DNA from 2 places in the Syntrophomonas erecta subsp. sporosyntropha genome. Region 1 is predicted to be linked to the other one. Evidence: predicted binding sites of a transcription regulator. Region 1 holds the regulator's gene; the other holds the start of a gene.

Evidence for each region. The regulator Rex, encoded in region 1, represses fermentation and respiration genes when NADH is low (regulators of the CRP and FNR family bind a similar motif). The targets are predictions, from matches to a motif close to ATTGTTAANNNNTTAACAAT.
Region 2: ACZ5Q0_RS11440 (acetyl-CoA C-acetyltransferase) is a predicted target of Rex. The motif match lies at 2,697-2,716, and genes of this name have one in related genera.

What each region holds. Positions count from the first base shown of each region.
Region 1 is NZ_AP042459.1:594,483-600,913, reverse strand. Features, by position in the region: gene ACZ5Q0_RS02760 (DUF47 domain-containing protein) at 47-679, shown strand; gene ACZ5Q0_RS02755 (inorganic phosphate transporter) at 672-1,661, shown strand; gene ACZ5Q0_RS02750 (redox-sensing transcriptional repressor Rex) at 1,781-2,410, shown strand; gene ACZ5Q0_RS02745 (DUF4321 domain-containing protein) at 2,523-2,789, shown strand; gene ACZ5Q0_RS02740 (Maf family protein) at 2,805-3,461, shown strand; gene radC (RadC family protein) at 3,391-4,077, shown strand; gene ACZ5Q0_RS02730 (rod shape-determining protein) at 4,169-5,191, shown strand; gene mreC (rod shape-determining protein MreC) at 5,207-6,064, shown strand; gene mreD (rod shape-determining protein MreD) at 6,065-6,431, shown strand, end outside.
Region 2 is NZ_AP042459.1:2,334,102-2,340,532, forward strand. Features, by position in the region: gene ACZ5Q0_RS11430 (electron transfer flavoprotein subunit alpha/FixB family protein) at 1-88, shown strand, start outside; gene ACZ5Q0_RS11435 (heterodisulfide reductase-related iron-sulfur binding cluster) at 184-2,322, shown strand; gene ACZ5Q0_RS11440 (acetyl-CoA C-acetyltransferase) at 2,734-3,918, shown strand; gene coaD (pantetheine-phosphate adenylyltransferase) at 4,166-4,648, shown strand; gene ACZ5Q0_RS11450 (gamma carbonic anhydrase family protein) at 4,917-5,447, opposite strand; gene hslO (Hsp33 family molecular chaperone HslO) at 5,644-6,431, shown strand, end outside.

The DNA of each region.
Region 1 (6,431 bases):
ATAATGGGTCTAGGATGGAAAGGTATGATTTCAAGGAGGTATAGGGTTGGTTTTCCGATTAAAGCCACGTGACGAAAAATTTTTCCATTATTTTAACCAGCTATCTGAAGCTATTTGCGAAGCAACGGCTATACTGAAAGGCTTTTTTGAAAACCCTATTGATCCAGCTAGAAACCTTGATATGATAAACGAGGTAGAAGAGCGTGGTGATAAAACATTAGCCGAAGTCATGAATCAAATTAACAGTTCTTTTATAACTCCTTTTGATCGCGAGGATATTCTATTACTAACCCGGGAGCTTAATAACGTTTTGGATCATATTCAGGGAACTATGGAAAAGGTAGTAATCTATAAAGCTGAACCACCCCGGTATGTTTATGTATTAAAACTTGTCCATGTATTAGAAGCGGCTGCTTCTGAGATAAAAATAGCTGTGGATAGTTTACCTCACGTACGTTCCCAGCACCGGGAGATCATAGACTCCTGTGAAAGAATACGCTCTTTTGAACACGAAGGAGACTATCTATACCGGGCCGGAATTGCTCTTCTTTTTGAAAATACTGACAATGTAGTAGAGATTATAAAGTGGAAGGAAATTTATGAACATCTGGAAACCACTTTAGATTATTGCGAAAATGTCAGTAATATACTTAAGGGAGTAGCTGTAAAATATGTTTAGTATATGGTTAGTCGTCTTAGTTATCTTTTTTGCCTTAGCCTTTGACTATATTAATGGCTTTCATGATACGGCCAATGCCATAGCCACATCAGTATCGACTAAAGCACTCGCCCCTCGTACTGCTATTATGATAGCAGCTAGCCTTAATTTCTTGGGAGCCTTAAGCGGCACCGCGGTAGCAGCTACTATCGGAAAAAGCATAGTAGCCCCAAATCTAGTAACCCCCCTGGTACTTATAACTGCATTAATTGGAGCTATTTTTTGGAATCTGTTTACCTGGTATTTTGGTATCCCCAGCAGTTCTTCTCATGCTTTAATTGGTGGCCTGACCGGCTCGGTTATTGCTGGTTTTGGATTTAATCAGGTGAACTGGTCGGGCTTTATTAAAATCTTTTCCGGCCTGATCATTTCTCCGGTACTCGGTATGGTAGCCGGGAGTCTAGTGATGACCCTGCTTTTTTGGATATTTAAAGAAGCATCTCCGGCCCGTACTAATAATAGTTTCCGTAAATTACAGGTTATTACTGCCTGTATGGCTTCTTTTGCCCACGGTTCTAATGACGCCCAAAAATCCATGGGAATAATTACTATGGTTTTGCTCAGTGGAGGATTAATTTCTACCTTTCAGGTTCCTCTATGGGTTAAAATAGCCTGTGCCAGTGCTATGGCAGCAGGAACGGCCATAGGAGGGTGGAAAATTATCCGTACTATGGGAGGAAAAATATTCCGCATAGAACCTATTAATGGATTTGCGGCAGATTTTACTGCGGCTACAGTAATTTATACAGGCACTTTACTAGGGGCACCAGTAAGTACTACTCATGTAGTTTCTTCAGCCATTATGGGGGTAGGAGCCGCTAAACGATTTAAGGGGGTCCGTTGGAATATAGCCCGGCAAAGTATTGTTGCCTGGTTTATTACTATACCATTTTCCGGTATGGTTTCATTATTTATTTACAAATTGGTATATTTTTTTATATAATAAGACATGCTCTTTCTTTGGCTCAAGAAAGAGCTTTTTTGTAAATTGTTAGCGAATTATTTCACAAGAGTGGTACAATAGAGTTAGCACTCAAATTTTGTGAAAAAGGAGTGGGGAGCTTGAAGGTCTATAAGATTCCAGAAGCTACCGTTATGCGGCTCTCTGTTTACTCCCGATACTTGCACCAGTTGCTTGAGGATGGCATTGATACAATATCATCAGGCGAGATTGCTCGAGGAGTAGGAGTAAGTTCAGCTCAGGTCCGAAAAGATTTGGCTTATTTTGGAGAGTTTGGTACCCGCGGGGTCGGCTACAAGGTTGAAGAATTATATGGGCATCTTATGAAAATCCTTGGTTTGGACCATCGTTGGAATATAATTCTTGTTGGGGCCGGTAAACTGGGATCAGCCCTGGCCCTGTACCGGGGATTTGCCGATCGTGGTTTTAATATATGCACTATTTTAGATGTAGATAAAGATCGGATCGGCAGCCGACTGGGTGACATAGAAATAGAATCAATTGAACTTATAAAAGAAAAGGTAAGAAAGTATAAAATTTCGATTGGAGTAGTAGCAGTACCTGCCCCAGCAGCTCAGGATGTAACCGATCAGCTGATCAGTGCCGGGGTTAAAGCTATTCTTAATTTTTCTCCGCGGGTATTGCAGGTTCCCAATGATGTAGTGTTGAGAAATGTGGATCTTTCAGTTCATCTGGAAGTTCTCAGTTTTAATCTTGCCTTAGATAAATAATTATGCTGCTTAAGAAGCTCTCTTGAGGGGAGCTTCTTTCATTTTTACCCAGCTTGTTTTTACATTATAGTAATGCTACACTTTTATACAAAGTTTGCTGGGAGGTGGTTAGGTGAAAGGGAAAAGAGGTGCCTACCCTAACTGGCAAACCTTTTTATTGCTTTTAATCCTGGGAGGTATTGTCGGGGGTTGGATCGGGGACGCTATGATTAAAATCTGGCCTGTGCTGGCTACTTGGGGAAGGGTGCATAGCATTGGCATTCCTTCTTTTACCCTGGATTTAAAGGTATTTACTTTATCTTTTGGCTTTATGCTGCGTATTAATTTGTTTACTATCATAGGTTTTGTAGCTGCTTATTTTATTTATAAAAGGATTTAATGGTGGGATAACCCAATGAAAGAATTTATTTTAGCCTCGCAATCGCCCAGAAGAAAGGCGTTACTGCATACATTAGGTTTGGATTTCCGTTGTATTCCTGCCCGGATAAATGAAGACATTCGACCAGATGAATCACCCCTGGACGCAGTGAGAAAGATTGCCCTGCGAAAAGCCAGGTGTGTAGCTGGAAATGTGGATTCTGGGCTGATTTTATCGGCTGACACCATTGTAGTTTGTGATGGTAATATTCTTGGGAAACCCTGTAATAGGGAAGATGCCGCCTTAAAACTGAAAATGTTAAGTGGGCGTGATCATGAGGTTATTACAGCAGTATGTTTAATGGATGCCAAAAGTAAAAATTATGAGCTGGAAAATGAAATTACTCGTGTTTTTTTTCGTAAAATAACAGATGAAGAGATAAAAGCCTATATAGCTACCGGGGAACCAATGGACAAAGCGGGAGCATATGGCATACAGGGGTTAGGAGCAATATTCATAAAAAGAATTGAAGGTTGTTATTTTAATGTAGTCGGTTTACCATTGACGCGCTTGTATCTTATGCTCCAGCAGTGGGGAATTAATCTGCTGGAGGGGTATGTAAATGAGCCAATATTATATGGGAATAAAGGATCTTCCCGAGGACATGCGTCCCCGGGAGAAGTTGCTCCTTAAAGGAGAGGTATTTCTAAATGATGACGAATTGCTGGCGATAATTTTGGGCCAGGGTATGGCAGGTCTTAATGCTCTGGATATGGCCAGCAGTATGCTGGCTAGGTATGGAAGCCTGCGTTCTCTCAAAGAGGCTAGTATTGAAGAACTTACTAAAGAACCCGGAATCGGAACGGCTAAAGCTGTATCCATTAAAGCGGCTATCGAGCTGGGCAGGCGCATATCTATAAATACCCAGCGCAGAATAAGTGTAAGGTCACCGGAAGATGTAAAGAGCCTGGTTATGGAGGATATGCGTTATTATGATCGGGAGCACTTTCGGGTTCTATACCTGGATCGCAAAGGTGGGCTTATTACCATAGAAGATATCTCAGTAGGTGGTTTACACAGCTCCATTGTGCATCCCCGGGAAGTATTCAAGCCAGCTGTTAAACGAAGTGCTGCCTCCCTTATTTTAGTTCATAATCATCCTAGTGGTGATCCGGCACCTAGCCAGGAGGATATAGAGGTGACCCGACGTCTGATGGAGGCTGGGCATATTTTAGGTATGGAGGTTCTGGACCATGTCATCATAGGGGAAGGAACCTATTGCAGTTTAAAAAGTAGAAATCTTATCTAATTCTTAGCCCCAGTATGTATATATGGACTTTACCACTAACTTTTCAGGTTAACATAAGACAGTTAAACGTATTGAAGGAGGAAACAAATAAGTGGTGTTCGGTAAAGATATGGGAATAGATTTGGGTACCGCCAATACACTGGTGCATATGAAAGGTAAAGGAGTGGTATTGCGGGAACCATCTGTAGTGGCAATTCAGAATGATACCGGTAAGGTGCTGGCAGTAGGCGATGAAGCCAAGCAGATGATTGGCCGTACTCCCGGTAATATAGTTGCTATCCGGCCTATGAAGGATGGAGTTATTGCAGATTTTGATGTTACCCAGGCCATGCTGAAGTATTTTATTAATAAAGCTTTAGGACAAAAGTCGCCCCTGATACGGCCACGGGTAGTTATCAGTATACCGACTGGCTGTACCACTGTTGAGGAACGTGCGGTACGCGAGGCTGCCTTACAGGGAGGGGCCAAAGAAGCTTATCTGATGGAAGAACCTATGGCTGCTGCTATAGGAGCGGGACTTCCGGTGCACGAACCTACCGGAAACTTAATTGTGGATATTGGCGGGGGTACTACTGAGGTGGCAGTTATTTCCCTGGGCGGAATTGTTACGGCTAAATCCGTTCGCGTAGCGGGAGACAATATGGACCGGGCTATTATCCAGCATTTAAAGAAGAATTATAGCCTTTTAATTGGTGAACGAACTGCGGAAGATATTAAGATTTATATTGGATCAGCGCTTTGGGAAGGTCCGGGGGAATCTTACGAAGTACGAGGACGGGACTTGGTAAGCGGTTTACCGAAAACTATAGAGGTGTCATCTATCGAGATAAATGAAGCACTGGGGGAGACGGTAGAACATATTATTGATGGTATCAAGGTGTGTTTGGAAAAAACCCCGCCTGAGTTAGCATCAGATATTATGGATCGTGGTATCGTTATGGCTGGAGGGGGAGCTTTGCTGCGGGGGTTAGACAAATTAATCAGTAATGAAACCAATATGCCGGTTTATGTATGTGAGGAACCTTTGCTGGCAGTAGCCAGAGGGACGGGTAAGGTTCTGGAAAACATTGAGGTATTGAGGAGGGTACTTATTACCCCCAAAAAATCCTTTTAAAATGGGTGAGGAGTTTTGTTAAAGTTATTTCGAAACAAATACTTCTGGCTGGTAGCCCTGCTGGTGGTGGTAGCCCTTATTACCATAGGAGCTACTAGTACCCCGCGCGATAATTTAACTATGGTAGAAAAGATGTTACACGAATTATATACCCCATTACAGAGTGGGGTGGCTAAGTTTAGAGATAATGGGGTAGGCTGGTCTAATATATTTAGTGAAAAGAAGTCTTTACTTAAAAGAATCCAGATATTAGAGGGAAAAAACCAGAAAATGGCTCTGGAGAATCAGGCTTTAAGAGAATATAAAGCAGAAGCCCTACGTTTACAAAAACTCCTGGATTTTAAAAACCGTAACCTGGATACGTATGATATGGTACCGGCAGGGATTATTGCTCGTAGTCCCAGTAACTGGTATAAAACCATAATTATAGATCGGGGAACGGTTCATGGGATAAAAAAGGGTATGCCGGTCATTAATGCCGAGGGCCTGGTAGGCAGGATCACCAGTGTCAGCCAGGAATCATCGCAGGTAAGCCTTATCACTGACCGGGAGATGGCTGTGGGTGTGATTTTACAACGTACGCGTGAAACGAATGGAATTGTAGAGGGACAAGGTAATAGCAACAGCCTCTGCATGAATAATATCCCTTATTATTCGGTGATAAAAAAGTATGATAAGGTAGTTACTTCCGGATTATCGACGACTTATCCTAAAGGAATTGAGGTTGGCTTTATTAGGAATATTGAGCGGGAGCCTAATGGCCTTTTATTAACCGCAGAAGTACAGCCGGTGGTTAATTTTGATAAGCTGGAAGAGGTATTTGTGGTTACCGGGTATCGTGCCCCTGCCGGGGAAAACGGAGCTTTAGAGTAAATGCGTTATTTAGTACTGGCAATATTGCCATTTGTAGCCATATTTTTACAATCGACATTATTCAGCATATATAGTATAAAGGGAGCAATGCCGGATTTAATACTTATTTTTGTAGTTTTTCATGCCCTTTTGAGTGGTAATTTAAAGGGTTCTTTTTATGGATTTCTTTGTGGTCTACTGGAAGATTTATATATGGGCCGTTTTATAGGGCTAAATGCACTATCCAAAGCTCTGGTAGGTTATGTAGTTGGCCGGTTGCAGGGAGTAGTGTTCAAGGAAAATCTGCTGGTGGGAATAATCGGGGTATTGGTAGGAACTCTGCTTAATACCCTGGCTATGTTTGTAGTTGAAGCTGCGGTTAACCACT
Region 2 (6,431 bases), 1.0 Mb from region 1:
GGCTCCGATATTTAGCGTATCAGACTTTGGAGTAGTTGGTGACCTGTTTAAGGTAATTCCAGTACTCACCAGCGAACTTAAAAAATAAGCAGGCCTTAAAGGGGGGGATGGAGTTGCTGGATATACGGATTAACCCGTATATCCGGCAATATCCATTGTTTGCTTAAGGAGGGAACTTGTTATATGATGTTTGGATTTCATCCCTTAGAGGGCGGTTATGACGTCCCCATGCGTATTGTAGGGGCTAACATTCCCTATGAATGGTTAATTTATATCATTATGTTCATCCCCATTGGTATTTTTTTATATGGGTTTTATAAGCGAGTCCAGGTTTGGCAACTGGCTAAAGGTGAAATCCATCGTAACGATCAGGTAGGACAAAGGATTCTCTCATGGTTGGGATACACCCTCGCTCAGGCTAGAATTATTCGTAAACCGCTGGCAGGCTGGATGCACTTTTTCCTGTTCTGGGGATTTGTAGTGCTATTCATAGCAGCGGGTGTGGATGCTTCTCACTACTGGCTGGGATTCCCTCATATTGAAGGCGCGTCCTATATCGGTTTTTCCTGGTTGGTTGATGTTTTTGGCCTATTAGCAACGATTGGAATCATTGTTCTGGCCATTGTTCGTTATTTACAAAAGCCGGATAGATTAAATGATACTAAAGCATCCGACGGATGGATTATCCTTCTGGTATTCGTTATTTTGGTTACTGGTTTTGTTATTGAAGGTCTGCGTATTGCAGCTCAAATTACTATGTCAACTACTATGGCCCAGATTGCATATGAACAAAAGGCATCTCCTATTGGATGGTTATTTGCCGGTATGTTTAATAATATGCAACTGGACGCAGTGCTTATGTGGCATCGTGTTTTATGGTGGTTCCACATGGCTATTGCCTTCCTGTTCATCGCTCTGATTCCATTTACGAAACTATGGCATATATTCTCTGGTATGCTTAATTATGCGTTTCGTGATCTGGAACCTTCCGCATGCCGTATGGTCTATAACATTGAAGAAGCTGAAACCTTTGGTGTTGAGAACATTGAAGAATTCGGGTGGAAAGATCTTTTGGACCTGGATGCCTGTATTCGTTGCGGGCGCTGCCAGGAGAACTGCCCGGCATTTAATACCGGTAAACACCTGAATCCCAAGGTAACTTTGATTCAGGCTATGAAGGAGCATTTGGATGCTAAGGCACCATACCTGTTAGCAGCTAAAGAAGAAGCTGCCGAAGCTGAAGCAGTAGCTATGACCGCCGAGGCTGAGGCTGAGGTTGCGGAAGTTAATCCCATGGAGCAGAGCTTACTCTATGATGTTGTTACTACGGATGTTATTTGGGATTGTACCAACTGTCGTGCTTGTATGGAGCATTGCCCGATGTTTATTGAACACATTCCTAAGATTGTGGATATGCGCCGTAATCTGGTTATGTGGCAGGGTGATATGTCCAGTGAAGCCCAGATGGCTTTCACCAATATGGAACGTAACTACAATCCATGGGGGGTTGGATTTGCTAACCGGGCCGAATGGTTGAAAGAAAGAGATGTTAGGGATTTAGTAAATCTCGTGCCTGAAGATGGTAAAGACTTTGAGTACCTCCTCTATGCTGGATGTGCGGTATCTTTTGACGATAGGTACAAGAGAGTAGGGGAAGCTCTGGTTCGTCTGCTGGATAAGGCAGGGGTTAGTTTCGGTTATCTGGGTGTAGAGGAATACTGCTGTGGTGATTCAGCCAGACGTCTGGGGAATGAGTACTTATATCAGACCCTAGCCCAGTCCAATATCGATTCCTTTAATAATTATGGCGTGAAAAAGATCATCGTGGTGTGCCCTCACGGTTACAATACTCTTAAGAATGAATATCCGCAAATGGGTGGCAACTATGAGGTTTATCACTATACCGAGATACTGGCGAAGCTGGTAGCAGAAGGTAAACTAAAGGCATCTCACGCATTGAATGCCAAAGTTACCTATCACGATTCTTGCTTCCTGGGCAGGCATAATAATGTATATGATGAGCCTAGAGGAGTAATCAAAGCTGCTGGTGGAAATATTGTCGAAATAGAAAAATCCAAGAGTTTCGGTTTCTGCTGTGGTGCTGGTGGTGGACGGATGTGGTTAGAGGAAGATGCGGTAGAAGGTTACAAGCGTATTAATGATACTAGAACTGACCAGTTGCTGGTACCTGAACCAGAATTGATTGTAACTAACTGTCCGTTCTGTTTAACCATGATTGATGACGGGGTAAAAGCCGCCAGCAAGGAAGAGCAGACTAAAGTGCTGGATGTAGCCGAAGTTCTGTGGAGATCTATGCAATAACTACCTTTTGACCAAAGAAATAAGCAGTAAAAGAGGACTTTTTAGAGGTCCTCTTTTTTTGCGGAAAAAATACTTTATCACCATGCCAAATAACTTATGCCAGTATTTAAGATGGTGTTGAAACAGTTTCCTATTGCGAAATATATTTCGGGTCCATATTTGTCTATATGATCAGTTTTGGTTAGTTAATATTTACTTTTCGAATAGGTATTTTGGTAATTAATAAGTCTGCCTGGTAACAGAAAGTGGACTATTGCAGGTGGCTCAGAATAGGGATACAATAAAAAAGGCCTTTTATTTTGTAATGTTAACTACCTCATTTTTGCCCCATTAGTTACCATTGTAGAATAAAAGTTTTTCGTATATATAAATAGATATATAAAGATATAACAATAAAGGGAGGAACTGTAAATGACTAGGGAGGTAGTATTAGTAGGCGCGTGCAGAACACCTGTAGGTACCTTCAATGGTCAGCTTAAGGATACCAAGGCTATAGATTTAGGCAGTCTGGTCATGACAGAAGCCTTAAACCGTGCCGGATTAAGTGGCGGGCAGTTGGATGAGGTTATTTTTGGTTGTGTTCTACAAGCATCTCAAGGGCAAAATGTTGCCCGTCAGTCGGCTATTAAAGCAGGAATACCAGAAACAGTTACTGCTTTCACTATTAACAAAGTGTGTGGATCTGGATTAAGAGCAGTTAGCCTGGCAGCGCAGATAATTAAGGCCGGTGATGCTGATATTATTATGGCTGGTGGTATGGAAAATATGTCAGCAGCTCCCTATGCTTTGGAGAAAGCACGTTCTGGATATAGAATGAATAATGGGAATATTGTTGATGTGATGATTAAGGACGGGCTTTGGGAGGCCTTTAACGATTACCACATGGGGATTACCGCGGAAAATGTTGCTGAAAAATGGGGTATCACCCGGGAGGAACAGGATCAATTTGGGTTTGTTAGCCAGCAACGGGCTGCGGAAGCTATCAAGAATGGAAGATTTAAAGATGAAATAGTTCCGGTAGTTATTCCTGGCAAAAAGGGTGATATAGTATTTGATACCGATGAACATCCGCGGACTACTACCCGGGAAAAGATGGCGGGGTTAAGACCTGCATTTAAAAAGGATGGTACTGTAACAGCTGGTAATGCTTCCGGTATTAATGATGGGGCAGCAGCAGTTATAGTTATGAGCAAAGAAAAAGCTGATGAATTGGGTATTAAACCTATGGCTACCATAGTTAGCTATGCTTCTGGTGGAGTAGATCCGTCCATTATGGGATTAGGGCCTATTCCAGCTACCCGTAAGGCCCTTGAAAAGGCAGGAATGACCGTTGATGACATTGATTTAATTGAAGCTAATGAGGCATTTGCAGCCCAGTCCCTGGCAGTTGCTAAAGATCTCGGTTGGGCTGATAAGATGGAAAAAGTTAATGTCAATGGTGGAGCTATCGCTATCGGACATCCGATCGGAGCTTCTGGTGGTCGTATCCTGATTACTCTTCTTTATGAAATGCAGAAGAGAGACAGCAAGACTGGTCTGGCTACATTGTGTATAGGTGGGGGACAAGGTACTACCTTAATAGTTCGTCGTGACTAAAAGATATTGATGTTTTTTGCTTTCTAAAGTTCCCTGGTAGCTTACCGGGTCAGGATTTTGTCTTTGATCTCCATGCTATTTAGTTTAGGTTGAAAAAAGGCGATTATATCTGGTAAACACAGGATTTAAATCCTGTGTTTACTTTTTTAAGAAAGCACCGTATTTAGCAGGGAAAAGCTATTGAAAGTCGAAGTAGAATACAGCCCACCAGTTGTGGTAATTATATAGAACAAAAGGGGGACAAAAAGTGCGACTCGCGGTTTACCCGGGAAGTTTTGATCCTATAACAAACGGGCATATTGATATTTTAGAAAAGACCAGCAAAATATTTGACCGTATTATCATTGCGGTTATACATAATGTAACTAAGCAGGCTTTGTTTTCTCTTGATGAACGGGTGGAACTGATACGGGAAAGCACAGGTCATTTAGATAATGTGGAAGTGGATTGCTTTAGTGGTTTGTTAGCAGATTATGTTCGTACTAAAAGCGCTTGTGCCATAATCAGGGGACTCCGGACGGTGAGTGATTTCGAATATGAGATGCATATGGCTATGATGAATAAACGCTTGGTTCCTGAAGTGGATACCTTGTTTGCCATGTCGGATAGTAACTATATTTTTGTAAGTTCCAGTGCAGTTAAAGAGGCAGCTTTACTGGGAGGGGATGTAAGTAGTCTGGTTCCTCCGGTAGTGGTGCGGGGCCTGAAAGAAAAATTATGCGGTCGCTAAATTTTCCTGGGGCTAAGGTATCGCACCTGGTAAAGTGTAAAAAAAGTGATTCGATCTATCATTGGTCCTGTAAAAAGGTCATCTTTCATCTCCCTTTTTATGGGGAGATGAAAGATGGGAAATTAACCAAAAATGTTTTTCCCTACGGGTAATAATGGTCCGCACTACATCTTTTTTTATTGTGATGGTATGATAAGGAAGCCATAAAATATTTTGCAGGGAAGGCAATGGCCGGGCTGTAAAGGTCATTAATGCCTGGGAAAGTAGTTTACTCGCTGATCAATTTGAAGCCTGATTTGTAACGGCTGGCTAGTTGCTGATAAAGATGAGTAGCTATTCGGTTATCGTTAATCATTTTTTCGTCGATATCTTTTACCAGGCGGGCCGGATTGCCCATAGCTATTTGCCGGGGGGGAACACTTTTACCCGGGGGAAGTACACTGCCAGCTGCTAGTAGGCTTTGTTCGCTAATTTCACATCCGGGTGAGACTAGGGCACCCATTCCTATGGTTGCCTGGTTTTTTATTAGACAGGGACCATGAACTATAGCACTGTGGCCGACCAGTACGTTGTCTTCTAAAATAGCAATACTTTCCGGCTCAGCGTGAAGGACGGCATTTTCCTGGATATTACTTCCATACCCTATTATTATCTTTCCGTTGTCTCCTCGTATTACAGCTCCTGCTCCTACATAGCAGTGGGCGCCGATTTCTACTTCGCCAATTATCACTGCTTGTGGATGAATAAAAGTGGAATCTGCTATTAGTGGACGTTTACCCTCGAATTCATAAAGTGCCAAAGCAATTTCCCCCTCTTGTATTTCTTATAAAGAAATTATACGTCATCTAGATAAAACCCTTTATCAGTTGTTAAGGAAAGTCTAGTTCAAAAGTTTATTACAGGATCTATCTGTTAAATTAGGATGTAATTTTTGAAAAATGCCGGTTTACGGGTATAATTACTAAAAGAAGCTTACAGGGAAGGTAAATACCATTATGAATAGGAATTATTTGATAAAAGCTATGGATAAAGATAGTCAGGTAAGGGTTACTATAGCGTCAACTACGGGAGTAGTTGAGGAAGCTCACCGTCGTCACCAAACCTCTGCTACTGCCTCTGCCGCTTTGGGAAGGGTTTTGACCGCAGCCATCATGATGGGAAGTGATCTTAAAGGTAAGCAGGATATTCTGACTCTAAGAGTGGATGGAGGAGGTCCGGCAGGAACTATTATTGCGGCAACTGATAGCCAGGGTAACGCCAGAGGGCTTATTACTAATCCCCAGGCTGATGTACCTTCCCGTTATCCAGGCAAACTGGCTGTAGGTGAACTGGTAGGTAATAATGGCTATCTGGAAGTTATAAAAGATCTTGGTTTAAAGCAGCCTTTTGTGGGGAGAGTTAATTTAATAAGCGGGGAAATAGCCGAAGATATGGCTGTCTATTTTCAACAGTCGGAACAAATTCCCTCGCTGGTATCATTGGGAGTTTTAGTTGCTCCGGATTTGCATATTCAAGTGGCTGGAGGGCTTATTGTTCAGGCTATGCCCGGGGCTAATGACAAGATCTTACAAGTAATTGAGGATAATGTATTCAAAATGGGGCCTATTAGCGATGTGATGAATCACAGTGGATCTTTAGAAGAAGTTCTGGAACAGGTGATGAAGGGAATAGAGTACCATCAGGTAGGTAAAAGGCAACTTGCTTTCCGCTGCAATTGTAACCATGATAAACTAGGGAGAATAATGGCCGGCCTTGATTGGGAAGAGTTAGAAGACATCTATAA